2 regions of the Rhizobium azibense genome follow, and region 1 is predicted to be linked to the other one. Evidence: predicted binding sites of a transcription regulator. Region 1 holds the regulator's gene; the other holds the start of a gene.
The links. Region 1 encodes HrcA, which represses chaperone genes, less so after heat shock. Its sites were predicted from a motif close to GTTAGCACTCNCNNNNNGNGAGTGCTAAC; they were not measured.
Positions count from the first base shown of each region.

Region 2: the regulator HrcA is predicted to act here: its motif matches at 13,633-13,661, upstream of EV130_RS05985 (co-chaperone GroES).

Region 1 is NZ_SMBJ01000004.1:237,038-252,728, forward strand. Features, by position in the region: gene EV130_RS11565 (Hsp20 family protein) at 1-215, opposite strand, end outside; gene EV130_RS11570 (nucleoside hydrolase) at 508-1,452, shown strand; gene grpE (nucleotide exchange factor GrpE) at 1,489-2,121, opposite strand; gene hrcA (heat-inducible transcriptional repressor HrcA) at 2,222-3,310, opposite strand; gene rph (ribonuclease PH) at 3,493-4,212, shown strand; gene EV130_RS11590 (VOC family protein) at 4,209-4,625, shown strand; gene rdgB (RdgB/HAM1 family non-canonical purine NTP pyrophosphatase) at 4,633-5,277, shown strand; gene hemW (radical SAM family heme chaperone HemW) at 5,287-6,489, shown strand; gene EV130_RS11605 (DMT family transporter) at 6,493-7,407, opposite strand; gene gcvA (transcriptional regulator GcvA) at 7,621-8,499, shown strand; gene EV130_RS11615 (TonB-dependent siderophore receptor) at 8,628-10,814, shown strand; gene fhuF (siderophore-iron reductase FhuF) at 10,819-11,574, shown strand; gene EV130_RS11625 (ABC transporter substrate-binding protein) at 11,571-12,692, shown strand; gene EV130_RS11630 (saccharopine dehydrogenase family protein) at 12,689-13,771, opposite strand; gene dnaA (chromosomal replication initiator protein DnaA) at 13,895-15,448, opposite strand.
Region 2 is NZ_SMBJ01000002.1:375,411-391,101, forward strand. Features, by position in the region: gene nuoG (NADH-quinone oxidoreductase subunit NuoG) at 1-849, opposite strand, end outside; gene nuoF (NADH-quinone oxidoreductase subunit NuoF) at 882-2,147, opposite strand; gene nuoE (NADH-quinone oxidoreductase subunit NuoE) at 2,152-2,664, opposite strand; gene nuoD (NADH dehydrogenase (quinone) subunit D) at 2,683-3,897, opposite strand; gene EV130_RS05930 (NADH-quinone oxidoreductase subunit C) at 3,899-4,462, opposite strand; gene EV130_RS05935 (NuoB/complex I 20 kDa subunit family protein) at 4,459-4,962, opposite strand; gene EV130_RS05940 (NADH-quinone oxidoreductase subunit A) at 4,950-5,315, opposite strand; gene EV130_RS05945 (NADH-quinone oxidoreductase subunit N) at 5,466-6,905, opposite strand; gene EV130_RS05950 (NADH-quinone oxidoreductase subunit M) at 6,902-8,377, opposite strand; gene EV130_RS05955 (Na(+)/H(+) antiporter subunit D) at 8,387-10,147, opposite strand; gene EV130_RS05960 (hypothetical protein) at 10,140-10,394, opposite strand; gene EV130_RS05965 (monovalent cation/H+ antiporter subunit D family protein) at 10,391-11,854, opposite strand; gene nuoK (NADH-quinone oxidoreductase subunit NuoK) at 11,859-12,161, opposite strand; gene EV130_RS05975 (NADH-quinone oxidoreductase subunit J) at 12,161-12,655, opposite strand; gene EV130_RS05985 (co-chaperone GroES) at 13,715-14,032, shown strand; gene groL (chaperonin GroEL) at 14,082-15,691, shown strand, end outside.

The sequences.
Region 1 (15,691 bases):
TGATTCTCTTCCGTCGTAACGTCCAGCTCGTCTTCGCTGAAACCCGCAACGGCAACCGTGATGCGCAGGCGCTCGGGCGCTCCCTGGCCCGGAGCGATACGTTCGATATTGTAGGGTGGGTAACCATCGCTTGCCTTGGAAATGCGTTCAAGCGTCTTTTCCATGGCATCGAAACCCAAAAGCAGCGGGCTGGCGAAAGGTGTCATGCGGCTCATCTCTCAAAGTCCTTGATTCAAGCGACCTTCCCGGACCTAAGCGTAGCATCCGGACGCCGTTAATATGGGAAGTATGTGCCTTTGGCGCAAGTCACATGCGACGCATCGCCGTCACATGAGTTTAAGACGGTCGGACTGGCGTTTAAGACGGTTGGACCTGGGGCCGTTGCTTGACAAAGATCACGCCGCCTCGCATCACATCGTCGACCGCAGCGGCTGCGCCGATCTGCGACGGGAAAATGAACGAATGGTGCCTGCCAAAACGACGTGCACCTCGAGACGGAGCAACGCAATGGCGACCCCCAGGAAGATCATCATCGACACCGATCCCGGCCAGGACGATGCAGCGGCCATCATGCTTGCCTTCGGCAGTGCCGAAGAGCTCGAAGTACTCGCCATCACGACCGTTGCAGGCAATGTGCCGCTCTCCTACACGAGCCGCAACGCGCGCATCGTCTGCGAGCTCTGCGGACGGACCGACACCAAGGTCTTCGCAGGCGCCGACGCGCCAATGGCGCGCAAGCTGGTCACGGCCGAGCACGTGCACGGAAAGACCGGCCTCGATGGACCGGAGCTCGACGAGCCGACGATGCCGCTTGAGGCACAGCACGCCGTCGACTTCATCATCGAGACGCTTCGCCGTGAGCCGGAAGGTACGGTGACGCTTTGCACGCTCGGACCGCTCACCAATATCGGCATGGCCTTGCAAAAGGCGCCAGACATCATCCCGCGCATCCGTGAACTGGTGATGATGGGAGGCGGCTTCTTCGAGGGCGGCAACATAACGCCCGCCGCCGAATTCAACATCTATGTCGATCCGGAAGCGGCCGACATCGTCTTTCGTTCCGGCATGGCCATCGTGATGATGCCGCTCGACGTGACACATCAGTTGCTGACACGCAAGGATCGTGTGAAGCGCATGGCCGATCTCGGCACGGCACCGGCCAAAGCGATGGTCGAAATGCTGGAATTCTTCGAACGCTTCGATGTCGAGAAATATGGTTCTGACGGTGGACCCCTGCACGATCCGGCAGTCGTCGCCTATCTCTTGAAGCCGGAACTGTTCAAGGGCCGTGACTGCAACGTCGAGATAGAGGTGAAGTCGGAGCTGACTGTCGGCATGACGGTGGTCGACTGGTGGCATGTGACCGACCGCAAGCGCAATGCCAAGGTGATGCGCTATGCGGATGCGGACGGCTTTTTCGACCTGCTGATCGAGCGCTTCGCCCGCATCTGATTTTCATCCTGATTGCGACGGCGTCTGAGAAGACGATCAGGCGTCCTTTTCGGTGAAGGCTGTGTTGAGATCTGCATCCGCTGCCTTCGGGCCGCCCTTGGCCACGCCGACCATTGCGGGACGAAGAACACGCTCGCCGATCGTGAAACCTGCCTGGACGACCTGGACGACCGTGTTATTTGCCACTTCGGCATTCGGAACCTCGAACATCGCCTGGTGGAAGTTCGGATCGAACTTCTGGCCGATGGGATCCAACTTGCGGACACCGTGGCGCTCCAGCGCCGAGAGCATGGAGCGCTCCGTCATCTCGACACCTTCGATCAAAGTGTTGAGGCCCGTCTCGCCCGCTTCCTTCGCCTCGGGCGGTATGGCATCCAGCGCGCGGCGCAGATTGTCCGAAACGGCAAGCATATCGCGCGCAAAGCCGGCGACTGAGTAGGATTTTGCATCCTTCACGTCGCGCTCTGTGCGGCGGCGCAGATTGTCCATTTCGGCGGCCAGGCGCAGATAACGGTCGCGCAGCTCGGCATTTTCAGCCTTGAGCACTTCGAGCGGATCCGGCTGGCGCGGCGCTTCCACCGTGGTTTCGTTCTCGACGTTTGCGGCAACGTCGTCTGCGGCTTCAGCCGCGGCAGCGTCAGATCCGTTTTTCGTCGTTTCGTCAGTCATGACGGTCTCCGGTAGTAGGTTCTCTTGGGATGGGCCCGATATCGAGCTTTGACCGCAAAAAATCAAGTCTGCGTGACGAAGAAGAGAAAATTCCGTTCTTTTAAAGCGTGCCGCGCGCAAGCCGGGAAATCAGCTGGGCGGTGTAGTCCACCATCGGCACGATGCGTGAATAATTGAGCCGCGTCGGTCCGATGACGCCGACGGCGCCGACAATGCGGTCGTCATCGTCGCGATAGGGCGCAACAATCAGCGACGAGCCGGAAAGTGAAAACAGCTTGTTCTCAGAACCGATGAAGATGCGCACGCCCGGACCGGTCTCGGCAAGGTTCAGCAGCTCGATCAAGCTGTCCTTCTTTTCGAGATCGTCGAAGAGCATGCGGAGACGATCGAGGTCCTCCGCGCCTGCCAGGCCCTCGAGCAGGTTGGATCGGCCGCGGATGATAAGCTGCGGCGGCTTGCCTTCATCCGTATCGCCAGACCACACCGCGATACCGCGCTCGACGAGATCGCGCGACAACGCGTCGAGCTCGTGGCGGACGTTCTCCTTCAAGCGGCTGAGCTGCTTGCGCAATTCCGGCAATGTCTGGCCGGACATATGGGCATTGAGGAAATTGGCGGCCTCCGTCAGCTGCGACGACGTAACGCCTGCCGGCAATTCGATGATGCGGTTTTCGACCTGATCGTGATCGCCGACGAGCACTGCCAACGCCTTGGTGGGCTCCAGGCGGATGAATTCGACATGCTTGAGAACCGGGTCGCTCTTCGAGGTGATGACGAGCCCTGCGCCGCGCGAAATGCCCGACAACATCCGGCTTGCCTCGTTCATCATCGATTCAACCGGATTATCGCGGCTTTCGGGGCGGACCTGGCGGTCGATATTCGCACGGTCCTCGGCCGAAAGGTCGCCGACCTGCATGAAGGCATCGACGAAGAAGCGAAGGCCGCCCTGCGTCGGCAGGCGTCCGGCGCTGACATGTGGCGAGTAGATCAGGCCCAACTCTTCCAGGTCGCTCATCACGTTGCGAACCGACGCCGGCGACAGCGACATGGGCAGAATGCGCGAAAGATTGCGCGAGCCGAGAGGCTCGCCACTTTCAAGATAACCTTCAACGATGCGGCGGAAGATTTCCTTGGAGCGTTCATCCAGCGCAGCAACGGCATCCGAAACCGACGTCGACCTGAACCCCATGAACTTCCTTGGACCTGCCTTTGATGACGATCCTTAAAATATAGCCGTTCTCGTCCTCGTAGCAAAAGGGAATTTGCAAATGGCTGCGGCCAATCGTAGAAGCTGTCGACACCATTCAAGCATGCATGATGTTTTGCGCAAGCCGCTTCACGGTTTTCGGCATCATGTTTCAGGAGATCACAATGCGGCCTTCAGGCAGAAAAACCGACCAGATGCGCAAAGTCACTTTCGAGCGCAATTTTTCAAAGCATGCGGAAGGTTCCTGCCTCGTCAAATTCGGCGATACGCATGTGCTGTGTACCGCAAGCCTGGAAGAAAAGACGCCACCATGGCTGCGCAACACTGGAAAGGGCTGGGTCACGGCCGAATACGGCATGCTGCCGCGGGCAACCGGCGAGCGCATGAAACGCGAGGCCGCAGCCGGCAAGCAGGGCGGACGCACACAGGAAATTCAGCGCCTGATCGGCCGCTCCCTTCGTGCCGTCGTCGATCTCAAGGAACTCGGCGAGCGCCAGATCACCCTCGACTGCGACGTCATTCAGGCTGACGGCGGCACGCGCACGGCCTCCATTACAGGCGCCTGGATTGCGCTCTACGACTGCCTGAAGTGGATGGAAACCCGCAACATGATCAAGGTCGAGCGCGTGCTCAAGGATCATGTCGCCGCAATTTCGTGCGGCATCTTCGCCAGCCAGCCGGTGATCGACCTCGATTATCTCGAAGATTCCTCTGCTGAAACCGATGCGAATTTCGTCATGACAGGGGCGGGTGGCATCGTTGAAATTCAAGGAACCGCCGAAGGCACGCCGTTTACGGACGGCGAATTTGCCGCGCTGATGACACTGGCCAAAGCCGGCATCGTGGAACTCGTCGACATGCAGAAACAGGCCATCGCCGTATGACTGCCCTTTTGGAAGGCATGCTGGAGACGGCGCTTTATGCGGATGATCTCGACAAGGCCGAGGCTTTCTACGAAGGCGTACTCGGCCTTTCGAAGATCGCGCGCGCCGCAAACCGGCATGTATTCTTCCGCTGCGGGCAAGGCGTGCTGTTGATCTTCAATCCCGATGAAACGGTGAAGCCGCCAGCCGCCGGTGCCCTGCAGGTGCCGGCCCACGGCACGAAAGGTCAGGGCCACGCATGCTTCCGGGTGTCTGGTAAGAACATCGATGTCATGGCGCAGAAGCTCAGGGCCGAAGGCATCGAAATCGAATCGGAAGTGCACTGGCCGAACGGCGGCCGCTCGATCTATTTCCGCGACCCGGCGGGAAACAGCCTCGAATGCGCCGAAGCCAGAATCTGGGGCATCGAATAGGACGACCATGCGCACGCTTGAAACGAAGACCATCGTCGTCGCCAGCCACAACGCCGGCAAGATCCGCGAGATCCAGGACCTGATCGGGCCGCTCGGCTTCACTGCCAAATCGGCAGCGGACCTGAACTTCATCGAGCCTGACGAAACCGGCACGACCTTCGAGGAAAACGCGACGATCAAGGCTCTCGCCTCCGCAAAGGCAGCGGGAATGCCGGCGCTTTCCGACGATTCGGGACTGGTGATCGACGCGCTCGGTGGCGATCCGGGCGTCTATACGGCCAACTGGGCCGAGACTGCCGACGGCACGCGCGACTTTGGGTTGGGGATGGAGAAGGTGCAACGGGCGCTGGAGAAAGCCGGAGCCACTACGCCGGAGCAACGGCGCGCGCGCTTTGTCAGCGTGCTGTGCCTTGCATGGCCAGACGGCCATACGGAGCTTTTCCGCGGCGAGGTGGAAGGTAGCGTCGTCTGGCCGCCGCGCGGCACCCAGGGTTTCGGTTACGATCCGGTTTTCCAGCCGGAAGGTTACGACATCACCTTCGGCGAGATGAGTGCGCAGGAAAAGCACGGCTGGAATATCGGCGAGCCGCAGGCCCTGTCGCATCGGGCGCGCGCATTCAAACGCTTTGTCGAAACCTGCCTGGAAGCGTAAGGTCGGTTCGTGGAGATACTCGATACACCAAGCTTGACGCGCGATGCGATGCTCCTGCCCGATACCGGCGAGCCAGGTTTCGGCGTCTACGTGCATTGGCCGTTCTGCGCGGCGAAGTGCCCCTATTGCGACTTCAACAGCCATGTCCGTCATCAGCCGATCGACCAGGAGCGGTTCGCCGCTGCATTCGTCAAGGAGATGGCGGCCGTTCGCCGGTTGAGCGGGCCGAAGACGGTGACGAGCATCTTCCTTGGCGGCGGCACGCCCTCGCTCATGCATCCAGCAACGGTCTCGGCCATTCTCGATGGTATCGCCAAGCACTGGCACGTGCAAAACGGCATCGAGGTCACGATGGAGGCCAATCCTTCTAGCGTGGAGGCCGATCGCTTCCGCGGCTATCGCGCTGCAGGCGTCAATCGCCTGTCGCTCGGCGTCCAGGCCCTGAACGACCGGGACCTGAAATTCCTCGGCCGCCTGCACGATGTCGCCGACGCACTGAAAGCCATCAAGCTGGCGCGCGATATCTTCCCGCGCATGTCTTTCGACCTGATCTATGCCCGCCCCGACCAGACCGTCGAGGAATGGGACAAGGAGTTGAAGGAGGCGATCTCCTATGCGGTCGATCATCTTTCACTCTACCAGCTGACGATCGAGGAGGGCACGCCCTTCTACGGCCTGCACAAGGCCGGCAAGCTGATCGTGCCGGACGGGGAGCAATCGGCGATCCTCTACGAGGCGACCCAGGAGATCATGGCACGCGAGGGCATGCCCGCCTACGAGGTTTCCAACCATGCCCGGCCCGGCGCCGAGAGCCGCCATAATCTCACCTACTGGCGCTACGGCGACTATGCCGGGATCGGCCCCGGCGCACATGGACGCCTGACGCAAGGCGCTGAGAAGATCGCAACGGCGACCGAGCGCAAGCCGGAGACCTGGCTCGAGCTTGTCGAGCGCGACGGGCATGGCATTCTTGAGCAGGAACGGCTCGGCTATGACGAGCAGGCCGACGAGCTGCTGCTCATGGGACTGCGGCTGAAGGAAGGCGTCGATCTTGCCCGCTGGCAGCAGCTTTCCGGCCGGGATCCGGATCCGAAGCGCGAAGAATTTCTGCTGGAGCACGGTTTCATCGAGCGGATCGGCAACTCCCGGCTTCGCTGCACGCCGTCGGGCATGCTGATCCTCGATTCCGTCGTCGCCGACCTCGCCTGCTGAGCCTCAGGCTGGCCGCCTTTTCCCAAGTGACATCAACCGCCCGTCGATCGCCGCAAGGCCGACGGCGATCGTCACCATGCCGATCAGATGTTTCGCCTGCAGCTGCTCGCCGAGGATGAGCGTACCCAACAGAATGGCGCTGACGGGAATGAGGAAGGTCACCAGCGCCAGGTTCGTCGCGCCCGCCGTTGCGAGAACCCGGAAGAACAGCACATAGGCGACGGCGGTCGAAAGCAGTGCGAGGCCGGCCAGCGCCAGCCAGGTTTCGATACCAGGAGCGGGCAATGCCCATGGACGGTCGGCAATCAGCGCGATCGGCACCATCAGGATGGTGGAGGCCGTCACCTGGCCTGCGGCGGGCAGCAGCGGCGGCATGTTCATCGCCCGGAAGCGGCGGCCCCAGATGCCGGCGAAGGAATAGGAGATCGCAGCGCCAAGTACGGCGAGTTGCGCCAGCACGTTCGACCCGAGATCGTGAAGCACATCGAAGCCGATCATGTAGGCCACGCCGGCAAATCCGATCAGCACGCCAATCAGGCGATGGCCGGTCATCTTCTCGTCGGTGGTCAGTATATGGGCAACAACGACGGTAAAGAGCGGCGTCGTGGCGTTCAGGATCGAGGCAAGGCCGCTTGCAATGTGAACCTGGCCCCAGACGATGAGGCAAAAGGGGATCATGTTGTTCAGAACGCCCATGCCGAAGAAGGCAACCCAACTCTTGCGGTCGCGCGGCATCGTGTGGCCCATGAGCCGCACGATGACATTGAGCGCGAGTGCCGCCAGCAGCACCCTGCCCGTGACGATCGTAAACGGCGGCAGCGCCTTGACGAGGATGCCGTTGAACAGGAACGAGCCGCCCCAAAGAAGTGACAGGACCACAAGCATGCTCCATTCGGCCAAGCCCATTTGTTTCTGCATGTCTTTCTCCCTTCATTGTTGGCAAGGCTTACGATGCGGCCGACGATCTCGCCACCCGTTTCTTGCGCACCAGCTTCTGAAAGCTGCGACCTGTACTCGATGAATGTCGCTTGACGATTCTCTTTAGTGAATTGCTTTCATTTTGATATTATTTCGATAATTTTGCTTCTACAAACGAGTCTTTTTCCGCATACGCTTTAGCTGAACTAAATCATGAGCGAGTTTCTGCCATCCCTTTCGGCCCTACGGGCCTTTGAAGCTGCGGCGCGGCATCTGAGCATGACGCAGGCCGCCAAGGAGCTGCATGTGACGCCAGGCGCCGTCAGCCTGCAGATCCGCGATCTTGAAGCTGCCCTCCGCATACGGCTTTTTGAGCGGAAAGCGCGCGCGCTCGCCCTCACGGTCGAGGGCGCGGATTACTTCGCCACATTGCAGACCGCCTTCCGGCTGATGAGAGAGGCGACGGCTGCGATTGCGGCGCGGGGGCGCGGTTGTGTGCTGAACGTCACCTGCACGGCAGGCTTTGCGACCTATTGGCTTGTTCCGCGGCTCGGGCGCTTCGAGGAGATCCATCCGGAGATCGACGTGCGCATCAGTGCGTCGCATCGTGTGCTCGACTTTCAGCGCGATGGCATCGATCTGGCGATCCGGCACGGGCTTGGCGGCTATGACGGCCTCGTCAGTGAGCGGCTGGTGGATGACGAGCTGGTGCCGGTCTGCATTCCACCGCTGGCGGCTGAGCTTGGAGACCACCCCTTGCCAGATGGGCTCGCCGGATTCCAGTTGATCCATGATGTCTACCGGCACGACTGGAAGCTCTGGCTGGAGGCAGCAGGCGCGACGAAGGTGGATGCTTCGCGCGGGCCGATCTTCATGCATGGCAATGGCGCCTACGAAGCCATGAAGGCCGGCCTCGGTTTTGCATTGATGCGGCGGTCATTTCTGGACAAGGAACTCGCCGAAGGCGCCGTGGTCGCGCCCTTCCCGCTTGGTGTTGCAAGCCGCCTTGCCTTTCATCTCGTCTATCCAGGCGCGGCACTCGAACGCCCCGCCGTCGCGGCCTTCAGGCGTTGGCTGCTTTCGCAAGCGTGACCACCTCGCGCTTGTCGCCTCTTTCCCTAAAAAGTGGAGTACAATACTCATAAAAGGGTTTTCATCCGGCTTTTTGTTGACTATGACACTCATGATTTATCAACTAAACTGCCGAGAGTTGCAAGCCGATGAAAATACAAGTCTTTGCCAGGTCGCTGCGGGCTTCCGCATTGACGGGGGCCGCGATGGCCCATCTTCTCCTTCCCGCCGCTGCGCAGGACACGGCCGCCGACAAGCAGCAGGAAGATGGCGCAACAGTGCTTCAGGACATCATTGTCAACGGCGGTAGCGGCGGTGTCATCCAGGCGGACGGCTACGTCGGCAAGAGCAGCGCGACAGGCGCAAAGACCGATACGCCTTTCATCGAGACGCCGCAGTCGATCTCGTCCGTGACGGAACAGCAACTCAAGGACCGCAATCCCCAAACGCTGCTCGACACGATCGCCTATACGCCAGGCACGCGCGTGGGTGCCTATGGTTTCGATCCACGCTTCGACAGCTTCACGGTGCGCGGCTTCGACGTCACCTATACGGGTGTCTTTCGCGACAACCTGCGCCAGCCAGGCGCCGGCTCTTCGCTCTTCAAGACCGAACCCTACGGCCTTGAGGGCGTCTCGATCCTGCGCGGCCCCTCGTCGGCTCTTTATGGCGCCTCCGGCGCCGGTGGTCTCTACAACCTGATCACCAAGCGCCCGACGGAGGAGCCCTATCGTGAACTCCAGTTGCAATACGGCACGCAGCAGCGTTACCAGAGCCAGTTTGATTTCACTGGTCCCGTTAACGACCGTGATCCCTTCTACTATCGCCTCACCGGCCTTTATCGTGATGCCAATACGGAGCAGATCAGCGTTCCCGACGACCGCGTCTACATCGCGCCGGCTTTCACATGGAAGCCGGACGAGGACACAAAGCTTACCATCCTCGGCGAATATTCACGCACGAAGACAGGTGGCACGGCAGCCTATTACAACGACCCGGTCACCGGCGAAGTAACGGATTATTTCGCTGGCAATCCTGCCTTCAACGATTCTGTTCAGAACCAGGGCCGCATCGGCTATGAGTTCGAACACAGGCTCAACGACACCTTCGTCTTCCGCCAGAATGCACGCTTCTCGACATTGAACATCGACACGGATTGGGCCTTCGCCTACGCACCAAACGCGCTCGATCCAACGCTGCTCGATCGCAGCGCCGGCACGTTTGACGAGCGCCTTGCGGCTTTTGTCATCGACAACCAGCTCGAGGCGAGCTTCGATACGGGCGATGTCGACCATACGCTGCTCGCCGGCATCGACTTGACCCGGCTTCGCTGGCGTTCACTCGACGGCCGCGGCGTCTCCCCGCCGCTTGATACCAACGATCCGAGCGCAGGCGCTCCAGTCCCGCACATCGACTTCCAGACCCGCACCGTTCAGGACCAGTGGCAGGCGGGCACCTACCTGCAGGATCAGATGCGCTACGACGCCTGGCTGCTGACGCTCGGCGGGCGTTACGACTGGGTTTGGACCGATACGGAGAATACCGATCTGGTTGCAGACACCGAGGACACCGTCTCACAGAAGGACAAGGAGTTCTCCGGCCGGATCGGCCTGAGCTACGAGACCGACTTCGGCCTCGTTCCCTATATCAGCTATTCGACCGCCTTCGCGCCGAATGCCGGTATCAACAGGCAAACCAACGCCCCCTTCAAACCCACCGAAAGTGAACAGGAAGAGATTGGCGTCAAATACCTGTTGCCGGACAGCAATACGATGCTTTCTGCCGCCCTGTTCAATATCGATCAGAAAAACAGTCTCTATTACGAAGTCGTAAACCTGCCGAGCGGTCCGGCAAACATTCAGGTCCAGCGGGGCAAGATTCGTTCCCGTGGCCTCGAGATCGAGGCCAACACGAGCCTCGACAACGGCCTGTCGCTGGTCGCGTCCTATACCTTTACGCAGGCCAAGATCCTCGAAGGCCCGACGGGTACTGTCGACAACTATGTCTCCTCCGTGCCGAAGCACATGGCATCGCTCTGGGCCTACTACCGATTCCAGGAAACCAGCCCGGTTTATGGACTGGGCCTCGGCCTGGGTGCCCGCTACATCGGCAAGAGCTACGGCAATGATGAAAACACGACGGAAAACAGTGCCCGCGTGCTTTTCGATGCAGCAGTCAGCTACGACTTTGCGGCACTCGACGACAAGTATGATGGTCTCAGCCTGCAGGTGAACGCCACCAACCTGTTCGACCGCCGCGAGCCCGTCTGCTCGGCGGACTTCTGCTACCGCGACCAGGGCCGCTCGGTGATCGGCACCCTTCGCTACACTTGGTAGGCCGATGGCAAGCGCGTCGCATCGGGAGAGGAGTATCGAAGACGGGCTGCTTTGCCTTTCGCCAGCCTTTTGCGGCGAGCATGCCTGGTGCCGGGACAAGATGATGTTGAGCAAGGCGCTTGCCGGCGGCGTGCCACTGCCTGCCTTTTTCCGGGAAGGCGGCTTTCAGCGCGCGATCGATCGCTATGCGGAAGTATCCGGCGCCAGCGACCGGCGCGCCGTCGTTTCCATGTGGTCGCTCTACTATTTTTCCGCACTTTCCATCCCCTATTTGCTTGCCCGGCGCCTAAGCGGCCAGGCGCTTCCGGTCGGATTCGAAGAGATGACGATTGCATTGGAGGATAACGGCCTGCCACGCGCCTTCGGCGTCCCGCATGCCGGCACGATTGAAAGCGAGGTGGAGACCGAAAGTTTCGCCGCCGTCGGCCCCCTTCTTGAACACCACCTTGGTGAAGCGGTGATGCGGCTGAGGGCCTGCGGGATCTCGGCAAGGCTGTGCTGGAACAACGCTGCCGTCTATATCGATTATGCATTGCGCCTGACTGGAGGAGCACCGTCAGGCGGTCCCGATCTTCCGCTCTTTGCGCACGGCACCCTGCCGGATGGCGGCGTAAACCCGTTTTGCGGCTGCCTCAGCTACCTGGATGAGGAGGGTGAAAAGGTTGCACGGCGCAAGGTCTGCTGCCTTCGATACATGCTTCCCGGAATTCCAAGCTGCGGCAAACTCTGCGCATTGCCAAGCCAGAGGAACCCTCAATGACCGAGCTTGTCATCACGCGGCGAAATCTGATCGCTATGGCTTCCGTCGTCCTTTGTGCTCCGCATGTTGCAAAGGCGCAGACTGCCTGGCCGCTCACCATCACGGATGCCATCGGCCGCAAGGTGACGATCAGGAAAAAGCCGGAAGCGGTAATCCTTGGGACCGGATTCAATCTTGTCGCCCTGTCGCTGATCCATCCCGATCCCGTCAGCCTGCTCGCCGGCTGGGCAGACGACATGAAGGGCGACAATCCCTTTATCTATGAGGCCTTCCGGCAGAAATTTCCGGCAATCGAAAACGTGCCTTTCGTCGGCAATGGCCAGGCGGATGGGCTGTCCTTCGAGGCAGCGCTTTCGCTCAATGCCGACCTTGCGATCATGGCCATGTGGCAGGCCGACGGCGAACCCGGCCAGCGTGCGATACAGTATCTCGACGCCGTCGGCGTGCCGGTCGTCGTTGTCGATTTCAATCGCGACCCGCTGAAGACCACGCCGCGCGACATGCGCCTTCTCGGCCGGATCTTCGAGCGGAACGAGCAGGCCGAAGATTTCGCCAGGTTCTACGAGACGCGGCTGGAGCGCATCAAGGCCAAGGCAGCCACGGAAACGGGGCCTCTCGTACTGATGGATGCCTTTCCAAGCAAGGTCCGCGCAAGCTGGGCAATCGGCCGCACCGGGCTTGGCGAACTGATCACGCTTTCAGGCGGCCGCAACGCCGCCGACAAGAACCTTCCTCCCCAGGGCGGACCGGTGACTGCGGAATATATCCTTGAAGCCGACCCCGATGTCTACATTGCCACCGGATCACCCGGCGGCACCTATTCGGCCTTTTCAATCGGTCCCGGCGTCGATCCATCGCAAGCCCAGCGCTCGCTCGGCGAGACGGTGAAGATGCCGAATCTTGCACCGCTGAAGGCGGTTCGCGAAGGCAACGTCCACGGTATGTGGAATTTCTTCAATGCCGTGCCGCTGAACATCCTGGCAGCCGAAGCGGTGGCAACCTGGCTAAGGCCGGAGCTTTTCCACGACGTCTATCCGGCAAGCAGTCTTGCCGAGATCAACGCGCGTTTTGCCGCGGTCCCTTTCGAAGGTGCCTATTGGACGAGCCTCAAGGCCTAATGGCGACTTGAGGCGCTCGCCTTGAACAGGCTTCCCGTCGGCGTCTGCAAAAACACATCGAGCGGGATGTGCTCCTGATGCAGGAAACCCGTTGCCGGCAGCTTGCCGTCGCGAACCATTTCGATGACGGCGACGACGGACGCCGAGGTCGTCCAGGCGATTGCCGTGCGGCGCGCGCCGGCAATCTCGATCGGATAATAGGCGCGCACGAACTCCTTGCGGCGGAGGCTTCCTGCTTGCGTGCCTTCGGCCGCCACATGGACATAGACCACGTCGTCCTCGACCGGCGGCTTGGCATTGGTCAGGATTTCGCCGGCGAGCTTTCGCTGTTCCCGCATCAGCAACTCATGGAAGAAGAAATTCATCAGCTCCATGTGGCCCGGATAGCGCATCGTCTTGTAGTCGAGATTGTCGACCTTGCCGTGGAGCGTATCGCACATCGTGCCAAGCCCGCCCGACGTTGTGAAGGCTTCAAGCTTGACGCCTTCGACATAGACCGTTTCATGCCATTCCATCGGCGAGACGAGCTTGCGAACACCGCCTTCTATGACCTCGCAATCGTTCAGATATTCGTTGACGACGCCCTCCGGCGACCAGTTGAAGGCATAGCCCAACAAGCCCGTCGGGTTCTGCGGCAAGGCGCCGACACGCATTCGGATCGAGCGGCAGGCGTCGAACCCATCGGCAAGGCTTGCACCAACGATGCCGACGAAGCCCGGCGCCAGGCCGCATTGCGGCGCCATCAGGCCGGACGATGTCCTGGAAAGTTCGAGGATCAAATTGGTGGTCGGAACGTCTTCCGTCAGGTCGAAATAATGAATGCCTGCCACGTGGGCAGCTCGCGCAAGCTCGATATTGAGATGGTATGGCAGGCAAGAGAGTACCGCTTCCGCGCCGGATAGCAGCTCCGTCACGAAGGCCGGGTCTGAAATATCGCCGACACGGCACATGAACGGCACTTCGGCCTGCGGCAATTGCGTATCGACGCCCGTCACTTCGAAGCCGCCCTCGTGCAAAAGCGTTGCCGCAAGGCATCCGACCTTGCCAAGCCCGAGAACGGCGATCCTCTTGAAACTCATGCTGACCCCCATCGCCGTCGAAGCCGCGGCGCTTGCTTCATGCGGCTGTGATAGAAGAAAAAACTCATAAAAGAAAACGGCCGGAATTGCTTCCGGCCGCATATTCACGTGGACGACCACCGATTATTCGTTGATCAGGCGCTTCAGAAGCTCGATCTCGTGCGAAAGCTTGGTGTCTCCCGCAATCAGCTCCTCGATCTTGCGCACCGCGTGCAGCACCGTCGTGTGGTCACGCCCACCGAAGCGGCGGCCGATTTCCGGGAATGAACGCGGCGTCAGCGTTTTCGACAGATACATGGCGATCTGCCGCGGCTTTACGATGACGCGCGTGCGGCGGTTCGAAACCAGCTCCTGGCGGGACACATTGTAGTGGCGTGCGACGATGCGCTGAATATCCTCGATGCGCACCCGGCGCGGCTCGCCGGATCCGACCAGATGGGCAAGCAGTTCGTCCACCCGCTCGATCGACAGGTTCGGCTCGAAGGAGCGCCGGAAGATCAGCTGATTGAAGGCGCCTTCCAATTCGCGGCCGCTTGCCGTCACGCTGCGGGCGACATGCGAGAGCAGCTCGGCCGGAATTTCCAGGGATGGATCTTCCAGACGGGCCGCACTCAGGCGGCGCTTCAAGATCTCGAGGCGCATCTCGTAGTCGGGCGCATCAAGCTCGATCGCCACGCCGCCCTGCAGACGGGAACGCACCCGCGGGTCGAGCGATTCCAACTCCCAGGGCGCCCGGTCGGCGGCAACCACCACCTGCTTGGCGCTGTCGAGCAGCATGTTCAGCAGGTGGCAGAACTCGTGCTGGATCATCTTGCCTTGCAGGAACTGCATGTCATCGATGATCAGAAGGTCGATATTGCGGAGCGAGTCCTTCAGCGTCAGCGCATCGTTGTCCCGGATCGCCGTTGCAAAACGCCACATGAAATACTCGGCCGTCAGATAAACGACGCGCAGCGCCCGCGGATTCTGAACCGCTGCGTTGGCGATCGCCTGCAGCAGATGGGACTTGCCGAGACCGACATTCGAATGAACGAAAAGCGGGTTGAAGCGCACCGCGCCCTGTCCTGCTTCCGCAATCGTTTTTGCCGCAGCAAGCGCAACGCGGTTGGAGCTGCCTTCGACGAAGGTGTCGAAGGTGAAGCGTGAGTCGAGCGGCGAACCGAACAGCGGCTGGCCGACCGTCGCGGGACGGGCGGCAGCGGCGGCCGAAACGGCCTGTTGAATCGCCTGACCCGCAGGCTGAGCAGCAAGCGGCCGACGCATTGGCGTGACCGGTGAAGCCGGCTCTTGGGAAGCCGCCTCATCGATCGGCTTCATGCCGGGACGCGTTGCTGTACGGACGAGAATTTCCACCTTCAGGATTTCTGCATCTTCCTGCCGGAAAAGGCTGGTGATGAGATCAAGGTAGCGGTTGTTGATCCACGACTTGAGAAATGTCGTGGGAACCGAAAGACGCACGACGCTCTTTGAAACCGAATGCAGCTTCAGGCGTGCGAACCAGCTTGCATAAACGTCAGGGCCGACCTGGGCCTTCAGACGCGCACCAACACGCTCGAAAAGTATGCCATGCTTCATGTCTCCTTTTTCTCCCGCCGCATCCGGGCAAATTGAGCCAAACGCCTGCGGTGCATTATCCCCATTTTCAAGCGCACCCGTCGTCAATGAATTCATTTGCATCATGCCGCCTTCCAAATTCATTTCACCGGGCGGACATCAGTCAACAGCCGCCCGATCAATTTTCCCCGTTTTGGCACGCGCAAGGCCCTTTCATGGACCATCATGCATGCCGGTTCACACAAACGCTGTCCCGCAAGGCGAAACCGGCGCAGAAAACCGTGGCGGATACCGCCTTCATGCGGCCTCCGTCATGTTCGCCGCGCCAAGCCGGCTACCGGAACCTCGTTTTCCGGCAAGCCTGCC
Region 2 (15,691 bases), on a different contig from region 1:
ATTGCGACGGATCATCGGCCGCTCGATCCGGTCCCTGCCCGAGACGAAATCGAGACCGAAGCGTCCCCGCACGCAAAGCGTTTCGTGGTTGACCCCTTCGTCCCATTTCGAGCGCACCCGCATAAACTCTCCCTTGCGTGTGCCCACCGTCAGTTGGCAACCGGTGCCGCAATGCGGGCAGACCGTGTCGGTCTCTACCAGATCCCAGGGCCGCGCCTTGTAACGGTAGGGAAAGCTCATCAGAGCGCCGACCGGGCAGACCTCGATGCAATTGCCGCACTGATCGCAACTCGCAAGGCTACCCTCGAACCCGGTGACGGCCGTATCCATGCCTTTTTCGACTGTGCCAAGTGCGACCGCGCCGACCACCTCCTCACACATCCGCACGCAACGCTGGCACTGGATGCAGCGATTGACGTTCATGATGACGACCGGGCTGAGACGGAGATCTTCGGAGTGGAATACGCGCTTGGGGTCGTGGAACTCGCTTTTGCGGGGCCCGTATGCCATCACCATGTCCTGAAGCTCGCATTCGCCGCCCTTGTCGCAGATCGGGCAGTCGAGTGGGTGGTTCGCAAGCAGCATGTCGAGCATCGAAGACCGTGTTTCGTCGATCATCGGCGTATTCGTCCGCACGACCATGCCTTCGGTGACGGTGGTGGCGCAAGACGGCTGCAGCCGCCGCAACCCGTCAATCTCCACCAGGCACATGCGGCAGGAGGCCAGCGGCGGCAGCCGCTTCCAGTAACAGAAGGTCGGAATCGCGATTCCCAAACGCTCGGCCGCCATGAGCACCGTGGAGCCAGCCTCGACCTCGAGCGCTTGTCCGTCGATTGTAACGCTAACCATGCTTCCTCCAAGCCCGCCTTAAAGACACGCTCTCAGTGAAACGGGCACCTCCGCTCCTCGATATGGGCGACGAACTCGTCACGGAAATGCTTAAGCGCCGCCCGCAATCCCATCGCGGCACCGTCACCCAAGGCACAAAACGTATTGCCGAAAATGCCCTTGCAAAGCATCTCCAGCTGCTCCAGATCGCCAGGTTCGCCTTCCCCGGTCTCAATGCGACGCAATACTTTTACGGCCCAGTTCAACCCTTCCCGGCACGGCGTACACTTGCCGCAGGACTCGTGATGGAAGAACTCGACGATCCTGGTGGAGACCTTGACCATGCAGGTCGAGTCGTCGATTACGACAACGCCGGCCGAGCCAAGCATCGAGCCGGCGGCAGCAAGCGAGTCGAAATCCATCCCGACCTCCAGCCCGTCCTCAGGTATGACCGGGGCCGAAACCCCGCCCGGAATTACAGCCTTGATCCTGCGTCCCGGTAACGGACCGCCAGCATGCTCCTCGACCAGTTCGCGCAACGCTATGCCCATCGGCAACTCGTAAAGGCCGGGTTTGCGCACCTGCCCGCTCAGGCAGTAGAGCTTCGGGCCGGGGCTCCGATCCGGACCGATCCCCCGAAACCAGGCGGGCCCGCGCATTACAATATGCGGCACGCAAGCAAGCGTCTCGACGTTGTTGATGACGGTGGGGCTGGAGTAGAGCCCGGCCACGGCGGGAAACGGCGGTTTCAATCGCGGCTGGGCCCGTTTGCCCTCGAGCGACTCGAGCATCGCGGTCTCCTCGCCGCAGATATAGGCGCCGGCGCCGCAGTGAACGTGCACGGTGAACTTGAAATCAGAGCCTAGGACGTTGGCTCCGATATAGGACTTTTCGCGAGCCTGAGCGATCGCTTGCTCCAGGCGGCGTATCGCCGTCACATATTCTCCCCGGATGTAGACATAGGCGGTGTCGGCACCGATTGCGTAGGCGCTTAGCGCCAGGCCCTCGATGAGCTGGTGAGGATCGCGCTCCATGATAATCCGGTCCTTGAAGGTTCCGGGTTCGCCCTCATCAGCGTTGCAGCACAGATATTTCGGCTTTCCGGCCTGCTTCGGCACGAAGCTCCATTTCATGCCCGTCGGGAACCCGGCCCCGCCGCGGCCGCGCAGGTTGGACTGTTTGACAAGTTCGATGACATCGTCCGGCGAATACTCGCGAAGCGCCTTGGCAAGCGCCTGATAGCCGCCGCCGGCCTCATATGTCGACAGCAAATGACTGTCTGGGACGTCGATATTCTTGAGAAGAACCGGTTCGAACATGGCGCTACTTCCCAGGCGATCGCACAGCGGCGGGCTCAACAGTTTCGACCTGCCTCGCCATGGCGCGGAGGCTTTCCAGGAGCGCGTCTATGCGCACGACATCGAGGTTGCCGTGGTAGTCGTTTCCAACCTGCATCACCGGCGCCATCTCGCACGCACCGAGGCACTCGACGGTCGAAAGCGTAAACAGCCCATCCGGTGTCGTGCCCCCCTTCTTGATTTCCAAAACCTCTTCCAAATGCCTCAAGAGGTCCTCGGCGCGGCACAGCATGCAGGAAACGTTGTCGCACAGTTGCAGGTGAAACAGGCCCACCGGCTCGGTATGGAAGAGTGTGTAGAAGGTCGCAAGTTCGTAGACCCACATCCGCTCGACACCAAGGATATCGGCGACTTCTTCCAGCACTGGACCAGGCAAATGGCCATGCTCCCTCTGCGCGATCACAAGCGCGGGCATGATCGCTGAGCGCTGGTCGGGATACCGCGCCGCCGCCGCCTCGATTTGTTCGCGCATGGTCATTGCGTTTGCACCTTCCTGCTACTTGTCCACCTCGGCCATCACCGGGTCGAGACTGCCGAGCACGGCGATCATGTCCGCCAGATAGCGGGCATTGGTCACTCCAAAGAGCGCCTGAAGGTTGACGAAGGACGGTGCCCGCACCTTCATGCGGAACGGTTTGGGCGATCCGTCGCTGATGATGTAGAAGCCCAGCTCGCCCTTTGGCGCCTCGATCGCCGAATAGACTTCGCCCTTCGGCACCTTGAAGCCGTAGGCCGACAGGTCGAAATGCTGGATCAATGCCTCCATCGAGCAGTGCACCCTTTCCTTGTCCACCGGGTAGGCGATTGTCGGCATGTCGATCTGGAACGGTCCCTCGGGCATCTGGTCGAGACATTGGTCAATGATCCGGATGCTCTCGCGCATTTCAGCGACGCGGCATTGCCAGCGCGCATAGCAGTCGCCCTCCTTGCGGGTAACGACATTGAAGTCGAGCCGATCGTAGATCTCGTACGGCTCGTCGCGGCGAATATCCCAATCGACACCCGAGGCGCGCAGGTTCGGGCCACTCAGGCCGAGATCGATGGCATCCTCGGCGGCGATTATGCCGATCCCTTGCGTGCGGTTCAAAAACACCCGGTTGGTCTCGAGCAGTCGCTCATAGTCGCGAATGCGGTTCGGGAAGATGTCACAGAATTCCCGGATCTTGGGGAGGAACCCGTCTGGCAGATCCTCGCGCACACCGCCAACCCGGCAGAAGGAGGTATGCATCCGCGCCCCGGTGATCATCTCCAGCAGATCCATGATCATTTCGCGCTCGCGCATCGCGTAAAGCAAGGCCGTCATGGCGCCGAGGTCCATCGGCAGTGCGCCGGTGATCAGGAGATGGCCGGAAATCCGCGCCAGCTCAGCCATCAACACGCGAATATACTGCGCCCGTACCGGGGCTTCTATGCCGAGGAGTTTCTCCACGGCCAGCGCAAACGCCAGGTTATTCGACGGTGGGCAGAGATAGTCGAGCCGGTCCGTCAATGGGAATATCTGGGTATAGGTGAAGCTCTCCGCCAGTTTTTCGGTGCCGCGGTGGAGATAGCCGATATGCGGATCCACGCGCTCGACGTATTCGCCGTTCAGTTCGAGGACGAGCCGAAGAACCCCATGGGTGCTGGGGTGTTGCGGGCCGAGGTTGAGAAGCACTTCCCTGGTGTTGAGCGCTTCGCCTTCTGGCCTGCTGAGTTCGGTGACTTCAGTCATCTCAACGCTCCGGCGCGGAACGGCCCCCTTTCGGAATTTCCCTGGTGGCAAGGTCTGGCGGTGTCGGCGGCGGACCTTCGGCTCCAAACGGATTCAACTTGTCCTTGTATCCACGCAGCGGAAAGTCCTTACGCTGCGGGAAGCCTTCGAATCCCTCCCACATGTAGATCCGGCGCAGGTCAGGATGGCCGTCAAACCTGATCCCGTACATGTCCCAAGCTTCGCGTTCATGCCAGTTGGCCGTACGCCAGACGCCCGTAACCGAGGAAAGCTTCGGCGGATCGCCAAGCCAGCACTTGATGCGAATCCGCCACCGGTTGGGTAGCGAGTAGAGGTGGTACACCGCCTCGAACCGCGGCGTTTCGGGATAGTGATCAACCCCGCAGATGTCGGACAGGAAGTTGAATTGCAGCGCTGGATCCTCCTTGAGGAACCGGCAGAACTCAACGATTGTCTCGGGAGGAACAGCAAAGACGTGAATGCCGTGCGCAGAGCCTAGGTCCTCGATTGCGTCCCCGAAACGCTCGATGATCGGACCATGATTGAAAGGTCGCGCCATGCTCATGACACTGCAGCCCGTTCCAAAGACGTTCCGGCCAGCGCGCGGGACCTCTTGATCTTCTCTTGAAGCAGGAGGAAGCCGTGCATCAACGCCTCTGGCCGTGGAGGACAGCCGGGCACATGTACGTCGACGGGCACGAAAGTCTCCGATCCCTGCACCACGGCGTAAGTGTTGTAAACGCCCCCAGAAATGGCGCAGGTGCCCATTGCAATGACCCAGCGCGGTTCCGGCATCTGGTCGTAGAGCCGACGCACCACGGGCGCGAATTTCCGGGTCACGGTGCCGGCGATGATCATCACATCGGACTGACGTGGTGAAGGGCGGAACACCACGCCGAACCGGTCGAGATCATAGCGCGCGCAACCCGCTGAGATCATCTCGATGGCACAGCAGGCAATACCGAAGGTCTCAGGCCAAAGGGCCGATTTCCGGCTCCAATTGATGACGCTTTCGGTCGTGGTGAACAGCACGCTATCGCGGATCGCGTTGTTTACTCCTCCCATTCCAACGCTCCCTTCAGCCAAGCGTAGGCGAAACCCACGATAAGCAGCAACATGAAGACGAACATCTCGACATAACCGATGAATCCGATCTCTTTGAGAACGACGGCCCAGGGAAAGAGGAACATTGCCTCGACATCGAAGACCACCAGCAATATCGCAAGAATAAAGAACGGCACTCTGAAGCGGCCCCCGGCGGCCTCGCCCGACGGGTCCATGCCGCATTCGTAGGGCATGTTCTTTGCGGGATAGGGATTGGAGGGGCGCAGCAGCGAGGAAACGAAAAGCGTCGTCATCGCCACCAGAACAATTCCGGCGGCCATGAAAAGAACCGGCAGGAATTCCATTCCAGACATGTCGCATTTTCCCGGTCACCGGGGGCCTTGCTCAGGCCGCGACCGGCGCCATTCGGGCCGGCAATGCGGTCGCCCCAGTAAGTGACTTGGGCGCTCCTTTCTTTGATCGTCAGTGTATTCCCTCGGGGGAATCATTGCAATTCCAATAGATCAGCCTCCAAACACTGCACCTTGAGCAAGCCTCAGGAAGCGTTCCGGAAATAGGCCGATCCCGAGAGTCCCTAAGGCTGTGAAGGCGAGCGTCGCTCGAACCAGGGGCGTCAGAGCCGGGTCAAACGCCCTTTGTGGCTCGCGCATGTAGATGACCATGACGATGCGGATGTAGAAGTAGGCCGCGACGGCGCTGAGCAGCACTGCGATCACCGCCAGCATGACGAAGCCCCGCTCGATCAAGGCGACCAGCACGTAGAACTTGGCGAAGAACCCGGCTGTTGGCGGGATGCCGGCCAGCGAGAACAGATAAAGCAGCATCAGAAGTGCCAGCCCGGGATGCGACCTGGCAAAGCCTGCGTAGTCTTCGATAATCTCGCCCGAGAAATCGCCGTTCCGCATCATGATGACGATGCCGAAAATGCCAAGGTTCATCATGGAATAGATCAGGAGGTAGAGCATCACGCTGGCGGTCCCGTCCGCACTGCCGGCCACCACGCCAAAAATGGCGAAGCCGGCATGGGCGATGCTGGAATAGGCCAGGAGGCGCTTGAAATTGTCCTGCACCAGCGCCACGAAGCTGCCGAGTGCCATCGTCACCACCGCAATGACTGCGACAACGAGCCAGGCGTCCGAGGCTGCAACCAGCGGGTTGAGGAACACCCGCAGGATCACCGCGAACCCCGCAGCCTTCGGCCCCACAGACATGAAAGCCGTGATCGTCGTGGGCGCGCCCTCGTAGACGTCCGGCACCCACATATGGAATGGCACCGCGCCGACCTTGAAAACCAACCCAGCGACGATGAAGACCACCGCCAGCAGTAATCCGGGATCGAGCGGATCGCCCGTCACCGCAGCCGCCATGCCGTCCAGTTGCGTCGTGCCGGTGAGCCCGTAAATCAGCGAGACGCCATAGAGGAAGATCGCGGTTGAGACCGCGCCAAGGATCACATATTTCAGCGCCGCTTCGTTCGAACGCGGCTCTCGCCGCAAGAAGCCGGTCAGCACATAGGTGCAGAGCACCATCAGCTCGAGCCCCACATAAAGCGACAAGAGATCGGTCGCCGAGGCCATGATCATCATTCCCGAAAGGGCAAAGAGCAGCAGGACATAGTATTCGCTACTTTCAATGCCCTCAATGTCGGCATATTTTCGCGACAGGAAGAATGTCAAAACAGTCGCTATGTAGAAAACGAACTTGAAAAAGACCGAAAAGCCGTCGGCGACGAACATGCCCGTGTAGGCAGGCCGAACCTCGCTCGCCAGCATGAGTGTCCCCAAGGCTGCCATCAGCACGACGGCGACGGAAGCCCAGACAAAGACATGTCCCTGCCCCTTGCCCACAAGCTGGCCAAGGATCAGCAGGATGCACGCGCCGGTGATCACCACGATCTCGGGAAGGCTCGCTAAAGCCGACTGGAAAAGCGCGGTGGCGGTCATTGGCCGCTCCCCTTGGTGAGGACTTGCGCCAGCAGATGCTTCACCGAGACGTCGATGATGTTGAGAAAGGGTTTCGGATAGAGCCCGACCCAAAGCACGAAGACGGCCAGCGGCAGGATCGCAGCCATCTCGCGAGCGTTCACGTCGCGTATCTTGAAGCGAGCGCCGATGCTGGCCGGACCAAGTGCTACCCTCCTAAACATGCCAAGAAGATACGCCGCTGACAGCAAGGCGCCCACGACCGCGGCCGCGCCGGCGGCCAGGTTGGCGGCAAATCCGCCCGACAGCACCAGCAATTCGCCGACGAACGAATTCGTTCCCGGCAGGGCCATCGACGACAAGGTAAACAGCGCCAGAAACGCGGTATAGACCGGCGCCACCTTCATCAGCCCGCCATAATCTGGGATATTGCGCGTATGCGTCCGCTCGTAGATCAGGCCGACGAGGAGGAACAAAGCGCCCGTCGTTATGCCATGATTGAACATTTGCAGGATGCCGCCCTCGAGCCCGCGGAGGTTCAGCGCAAACACCCCCAGCGTTACGAAACCCATATGGCTGATGCTGGAATAGGCCACCAGCTTCTTCAGATCGTCCTGTGCCAGCGCGAGCAATCCGCCATAGACGATGGCAAGTGCCGAAAGCGCCAGCATCAGCGTCGAATAGTATACCGACGCCTCGGGCAGCATCGGCAGCGAGAACCGCAAGAAACCATAGGCACCCATCTTCAGGAGCACTCCGGCCAGGATGATGCTGCCGGCGGTCGGCGCCTGTACATGGGCGTCCGGCAGCCAGGTATGAACCGGGACCATCGGCACCTTCACGGCAAAGGCGATCAGGAAGGCGAAGAAAAGCCAGGATTGGACCCAGAACGGCAAATCCTGACCTGTGAGCGCGAGAATGTCGAAGGTCCTGCCGCCGTGGAAATAGAGCACGATGACCCCGATCAGGAACAGGAGGCTGCCCGCCAGCGTGTAGAGAAAGAACTTGAAGGCGGCATAGACCCGGCCATCACCGCCCCACACTCCGATGATCAGATACATCGGGATCAGCATCGCCTCCCAGCAGACGTAAAACAAAAACAGATCGAGGGCGCAGAATACTCCGAGCATCAGTGCCTGCATGACGAGCAGGCTTACCATGAACTCCTTCACCTTGCTGTTTATCGCGACCCATGAGGCGAGCACGCAAATCCACCCCAGCAGTGCGGTCATGAACACGAAGAGCGCACTGATCCCATCGATACCGAGCGCATAGGTGATCCCGAGCGTGGGCACCCACGGGTGTATCTCGGTGAACTGCATCTGGTGGGTCGACTGGTCGAAGCCGGCCAGCATTGCAATGCAGAGAGCCAGGTCGAGGACGGTGATAGCCAGCGCTGTCCAGCGCACCGCATCTTCGCTGCGGAAAAGCAGTAGAACCACTGCCCCGGCAGCGGGCGTGAATACAATGAGGCTGAGAAGCGGCAATCCCATCGCAACCCCTTACCGCCACGCCACGGCGAAAACGACGGCGGCGGCAATCAGGCCGGCAATCATCGCCAGCACATAATGGGTCACGACGCCAGTCTGGACCCGCCGCAACGCCGCGCCCCCGCGCAGGACCGAACGAGCGACGCCGTTGACGACGGCGTCCACACCGTTAAGGTCGATCTTTAATCCTTCTCGTGCCGACCCGTGCAGGAAAGGCAGCGCCGTGGTCTCAGACACCTCGCTCACCGCCTTCTCGCAGCGCGCCAGCGGCCTTTCGGCGAACCACATGAAGTACCGCGCGCCCTTGCGGTAGAACCAGTCGGTGTCGAGGCTGACGGTATTCTCGGGATCGAGCGCTCGCAGGAAAATGACAAAACCCAGTGCCGTGAACATCAGCACGCCGAGGCTCTCGGTAATATGGAGACCCGTATATGGTTCGAAGTCGACCGGATAGGGTAGCAATGCATAAAGCGGCCGCGGGAACACCCCGATCGCAATGCAAAGCACCGCCGCCATACCCATCGCAAGGAGCATGTTGCCGGGCGGATCCCGGGCCTGCAGCCCTTGGTCCTTGCCGAAGAACATGTAGTACGGAAGCTTGAGCCCGGTGTGCAGGAACGTCCCGGACGATGCCATCGTCAGCGCGAGCACGACCAGCGCGCGATGATCCTGCCCGGCGGCGGCCACCACCATCGACTTGGTGACGAAACCCGAGAAGAAGGGAAATGCCGAGATCGCCAGGGCGCCGACCATGTAGAGCGTCAAGGTCAGCGGCATGGTCTTGTAGAGTCCGCCAAGTTCGGTGAGCTTGCGCCGACCAGTGACATGAATCACAGCCCCCGCGCCCATGAATAGGAGCCCCTTGTAGAGGATATGGGCGAAGGCATGGCTGGTTGCTCCGTTCACCGCCATCTCGGTCCCAATGCCGACGCCTGCCACCATGTATCCCACCTGGCTGACGATGTGATAGGCAAGCAGCCGCCGGCAGTCGTTCTCCAGCACCGCGTAGATTACGCCGTAGAGCGCCATTGCGGTGCCGAGCCAGACCAAGAGCTCGGTCCCGGGAAACGCACGCGCCAACACGTAGACGGCGGTCTTCGTGGTAAAAGCGCTCATGAACACCGCGCCTGTGACGGTCGCCTCCGGATAGGCGTCGGTGAGCCAGGCGTTAAGCGGCGGCACTGCGGCGTTGAGGATGAAACCGGCGAGAATCAAGATGACGGCCACGCCCATTTCCCCCTCGATCGGGCCGAACAGCGATGAACCTGTTGCCAGCCCGTGGAGAACAATGCCGCCGAGCAAGCAGACCCCTCCGGTGATATGGACCATGAGATACCGGAAGCCTGCCCGGATCGCCTTGTCGCCTCCCTGGGCAAAAACCAGATAGGCAGAGGAAAATGCCATGCCTTCCCAGAACAGATAGAGGGTCAGGTAGTCACCGGCAAATACCACGCCGAGTGCGCTGCCGACGTAGATGAACGCGGCCACATGCTGGCCGGTGCGTGTCAGGTGCAACGCGTAGACGGTGCCGATCAGCGCCATGACCGTGAAAACGGTGGCGAAGACGATACTCAGCCTGTCGACCCTTGCAATCAGGATTTCCTGCCCGATAAACCTCGCCTCGCCATAAGTGCCCGGCTGCATCGTGAGCACGGCAAGGATCGCCAGCGTCGGGATCAGCAGCAGATAGGCCTTGCCGATCGATCCTCTGAGGAACGGGATCGGCAGAGCACCGAGAATGAAGAGCAGAGCCGGGTGGATGAACTCAGTCATAATAGTCCTCGCGCCGCATCAGCCCGATCCGATGGCCGAGAAACTTTGAAACGAAGATGAGCAGAACACAGGAGCCGAAACCGTAGACGGCGGACCAGCCAGGCAGGCGCTCCCAAAGATATTCGGCGTGTTCGCGAATAACCAGAAAGTCGGCGGCGACGATCAGAACGAGTGCCAGATAGAACAGCCGGCGGCGCTGCCTTGCCCATTTCTCGTCACCAAAGAAGTCGACCACGCGCTTGATCATTTAACCACTCCGTCCGCCAGGGTAAGGAAATAATCGGGGAAGATGCCCATCAGCACCGATAAAATGGCGGTTACGACGAGCGGAATCGTAATCATCGGAATTTCGCGGACCGTCGCCCGGCTCTCCTGCGGCTCGGTCCCGAAAAAGGCGACATAGCTGACCGGCAGGAAATAGGCGGCATTCAGGATCGAACTCACCAGGAGCACGACCAGGAACGAGATCTGTCCGGCATCGACCGACCCCAGCGTCAGATACCATTTGCTGACGAATCCCGCGGTGGGCGGCACACCGATCATGCTGAGCGAGGCGACGAAGAATGCCCCCATCGTCCAGGGCAGCCGGCGGCCGATGCCGGCCATGTCGCTGATGTTGCGCTTCCCCGATGCGCAGTAGATCGACCCGGCGCAAAAAAACAACGTGATCTTGGAAAATGCATGCGCCGCAATATGGATGATCCCGCCGACCATTGCGACCGGCGACAACAGGACCGCGCCCAGCACGATGTAGGAAAGTTGGGAAACGGTCGAATAGGCAAGCCTAGCTTTCAGGTCGTCCCGTGTCAGGGCGTAGACCGACGCCATCAGGATCGTGAATGAAACCAGGTAGGCCGTGGCGATCCCAAGGCCCAGTCCTCCAACCAGCCCGACGCCGAAGACATGAAACACCACCCGCAGCACGCAGAACACCCCCATCTTGACGACAGCTACTGCATGCAAGAGCGCGCTGACAGGTGTTGGCGCCACCATAGCGGCCGGAAGCCAGGCGTGCATGGGCATCACCGCAGCCTTGGCGAAGCCGAATAGATAGCAGAAATAGACGACCGTCAGCAGCGGCGCCGAGGCATTGACGCCCTGCAATAGCCCCCCCGCCACAAAGTCGAGCGATCCTGCGATGGAATAGGTCAGTGCCAGCGCGGCAAGCAGCGCGCTTTTCGACGCGCCCATCAAATAGACGAGGTATTTGCGGCTGCCCGCCCATCCCTCTTCATCCTCGTGGTGGTAAACGAGCGGATAGGTAACGAGGCTGAGCACTTCGTAGAAGATCACCAAGGTGAACAGGTTGGCGGCAAATGCGCCTCCGATGGCCGCCGCGAGGCTGGTGGCGAAACAGGCAAAGAATCGGGTCTGCGCATGCTCGTTCAAGTGCCGCATATAGCCGAGGGAGTAGACGGCGGCGACGATCCATAGGAGGGAAGAGACGCTGGCGAATACCATTCCGAGCGCATCCGCCCGGAAAGCGAAGTCGGCCCCCGGCAGGATCTCGAACAGGCGCAAATCGACGGTTCCGCCCGCCAACACCGTGGGCGCCATAGAGGCGACAATCGCAAACAGGACGATCGCGGCCAGCGGCGAGACGAGATCGCGAAATTTCTCACGGTTATTCAGAAGAAGAACTGCCACAGCGGTCAGGCCCGGGACGGCGATGGCAAGCAGCGGCCTGATCGATATCACCGGGTCCAAGCCCTTATCCTTTCATCATGGTCACGTCGTCGACCTTGAGGGTGGATTTGTTCCTTACAAGAGCAACCACGATGCCAAGAGCAACGGCGACCTCCGCCGCAGTGATTGCGATGACGAAGATGGCGAAGATCTGCCCGCGGAAGTCGTCGTAGATGCGCCCGAAAGCGACGAAATTGATGTTGACCGAGTTTAGCAGCAACTCCAGCGACATCAGCACGACCAGGATATTGCGCCTGAGCAGCACGCCAGCTGCTCCGATCACGAACAGGATCACCCCAAGCAGGATATACCACGATAGCGGAACCATCACCCCTGCTCCTTGCGCGCCAGTACGATGGCGCCGATCAGGGCCACCAACAGGATGACGGAGGCGGCCTCAAACGGCAGAAGATAACCGGCGAACAGCGTCGTGCTGAGCTGCCTGATCTCATCACCGCCGCCTGCAGGAACCGTGACGGAAAATCGATCGCTCCAAAGCACCAATACCGACATCTCGATCCCCAGCAGAACCAGCATCACCAGAGCCGGCAGGTTGCCGCCTGGCAGGAACCGCTGCGACATTGCTTCACGCACATCGATCATCATGATCACGAACAGGAACAGGACCATGATTGCGCCGACATATACGAAGATCTGGATGACCGCGAGCAGTGGCGCTTCGAGCAGGACGAAGATTGCCGAAATCTGCAGGAAACATGCCATCAGCGCCAATGCGCAGTGAACCGGATTCCGCGCCAGGACCACGGTCAGGGCCGTGATCACGGACACCGCAGCGAACAGAAGAAAGAACCCCTGACCCATCGACGCGACCCTCCCACGCGAGCTGTCACTCGGCGCGAGACGGCCGGATTTGAGATAGCTCCGCACTTCAGGTGCATTTATAAATTGTGCCCTAGTATCGGATTTTTCACAAGATTATTGTCGTCGGCAGACAAGCCACTGCGGTTGTGATGTGGCCGGCCGCGCGCCAAGGCAATCCAGAGGCTTGCGTTGCCCGCCGGAAAGCTCGTCCACCAGTCTTACGGCAAGGAGGTTTTGGTTGCGACGGGCGCGCCGCCACGGCTTCGTTCCTGGTCTGCTTCCGGCCAGCGTCAACCAATCTGCTTGGCCGGGGCCAGCCTTTATATTCACTCTCGATTTGCTGCCTTCACGAACATCGCCAGTTCGCGCCCAAAGCGTCGGCCCCGTCGTAAAAAGGGCGAAGCGGCGCTCTCGGCAAAGATCCACAAGCGGCCGTCCATCGCTCTTATTATTGCGACATGTCCGACCGATGGGCCGATCGTGCTTGCCGTGCGTCAGGACAGTGGGGTGCGAAAAGTCGCGGCACGCAGGCTCCGGATCTGAGGTCTTCACGAAACCTTCGTTCACCGCGACGCGGCGTCATGCCGTTGATGACAAACATCCCTGCAGTTCGTCACCCGTTGGAGGTTGATGAAAGCATGAAACGAGGAAATCCGCCGTCGCCACCGTTCGTTCCGCGGCCAGCGACGAAGCCACCAAGCGACGAGCCCACCAGCACCGGGCAAGGCAGTTTGGGTTCGGCTATGACGGCAGCGATATCGCCTGCCGGGCGTTGGAAATGGCCTCGAGCGCGGAGAGCTAATGCTCCGAAAAATCGTCTTGGATACTTTAACGACCTCGCGGTCTGTTCTGCGGTATAAGTTCAGGATTCAAATGAAAACTTCATGAAAATCGAACTAAAACTCTACGGTCTAGCGAAGAGCTTTTTGTATTTCTGAACGATAATGATCTGGATTATTCGCTTGCAGATAATATTTCTTGGCACTCCTACCAATCGAGTGCCAGAGATGTTATGTAATAGATGCGGCCACCCTATGCGCCGACCGCAGAAAGATCTTCATGACATTCCGTCCTCTCCACGACCGCGTCGTCATACGGCGCGCGAAAGGTGACCTTAGATCCAAGGGCGGGATCATCATTCCCGACACCGCCAAGGAAAAGCCGCAGGAGGGCGAAGTGATCGCCTTTGGGCCGGGCTTGCGCGACGAAAATGAGCGACTGATGCCGCTCGACGAGGAGTCCGGCGAAGTGATCCTGTTCGCAAAGTGGACGGGAACAGAGATCGGGATCGACGGCGAAGATCTCCGGATCGTCAAGGAGTGCGACATCATGGGCATCGCCGAAAAGACCGAGGCGACCGCCGATACGGCCGGCTGATCGGCCGAATTCCGACCCCGACTCTCAAGACAGAACTGGACCACAGACAATGTCTGCCAAGCAAATCATCTTCTCCACCGACGCGCGCGATCGTCTGCTTCGCGGGGTCGAGGTGCTCAACAATGCCGTCAAGGTAACGCTAGGTCCCAAAGGCCGCAACGTCGTCATCGACAAGTCCTATGGCGCGCCACGCATCACGAAGGACGGCGTCGCGGTCGCCAAGGAAATCGAACTTGCAGACAAATTCGAGAACATGGGCGCGCAGATGGTGCGCGAGGTGGCATCCAAGACCAACGATCTTGCGGGCGATGGCACCACAACCGCGACCGTGCTCGCAGCCTCGATCTTTCGCGAAGGCGCCAAACTTGTTGCGGCCGGGATGAACCCGATGGATTTGAGGCGCGGCATCGATCTTGGCGTTGCGGCCGTACTCGCGGAAATCAAAGCGCGCGCCACGAAGGTTAGCTCATCAAGCGAGATCGCCCAGGTCGGCACAATCGCCGCCAATGGCGATGCGACGGTGGGAAAAATGATCGCTGATGCGATGGAAAAGGTTGGCAACGATGGTGTGATCACAGTCGAGGAGGCCAGGACGGCCGATACTGAACTCAATGTCGTCGAGGGCATGCAGTTCGACCGGGGCTATCTCTCGCCTTACTTTGTAACCAATGCCGAAAAAATGCGCGTGGAGCTGGAGGACCCATATATTCTTGTCTATGAGAAGAAGCTCGGCAATCTGCAGGCAATGCTGCCCATCCTCGAAGCCGTGGTGCAAAGCGGCAAGTCGCTGCTTATTATTTCCGAAGATGTCGAAGGCGAGGCTCTGGCCACATTGGTCGTCAACAAGCTGCGTGGCGGATTGAAGGTCGCTGCCGTCAAGGCCCCGGGCTTCGGCGATCGCCGCAAGGCCATGCTTGAGGACATCGCCATTTTGACGGCTGGCCAGATGATCTCCGAGGATCTCGGCGTCAAGCTGGAAAATGTCACGCTGGATATGCTTGGGCGCACCAAGCGGGCCCTGATCGAAAAGGATACCACCACGATCATAGACGGCGCAGGTGAAAAATCCGAGATCGCTCGACGCATCAGCCAGATCAAGGCGCAGATCGAGGAAACCACCTCCGACTACGACAAGGAAAAGCTGCAAGAGCGCCTCGCAAAACTCGCCGGCGGCGTTGCGGTGATCCGCGTCGGTGGCTCGACCGAAATTGAAGTCAAGGAGAAGAAGGACCGCATCGACGATGCCCTTAACGCCACGCGTGCGGCGGTCGAGGAAGGTATCGTTCCGGGCGGAGGCGTCGCCCTGTTGCGCGCCAAGTCGGTCCTGGCGGGGCTATCTGCAGAAAACGCCGACGTGACGGCGGGGATTTCTGTCGTGCTGAGGGCGCTGGAAGCCCCGATCCGGCAGATCGCCGACAATGCCGGCGTCGAAGGCTCTATCGTAATTGGTAAACTCGCCGACAGCACGGATTACAACCAAGGGTTCGACGCACAGATGGAGACCTATGTCGATATGATAAAGGCTGGCATCGTCGATCCTGCCAAGGTGGTGCGGACCGCTTTGCAAGACGCCGGCTCGATCGCAGCACTTCTGATCACCGCCGAAGCGGTGATTGCCGATATTCCCGAAAGAGAATCTGCACTGCCGGCCGGAAGCGG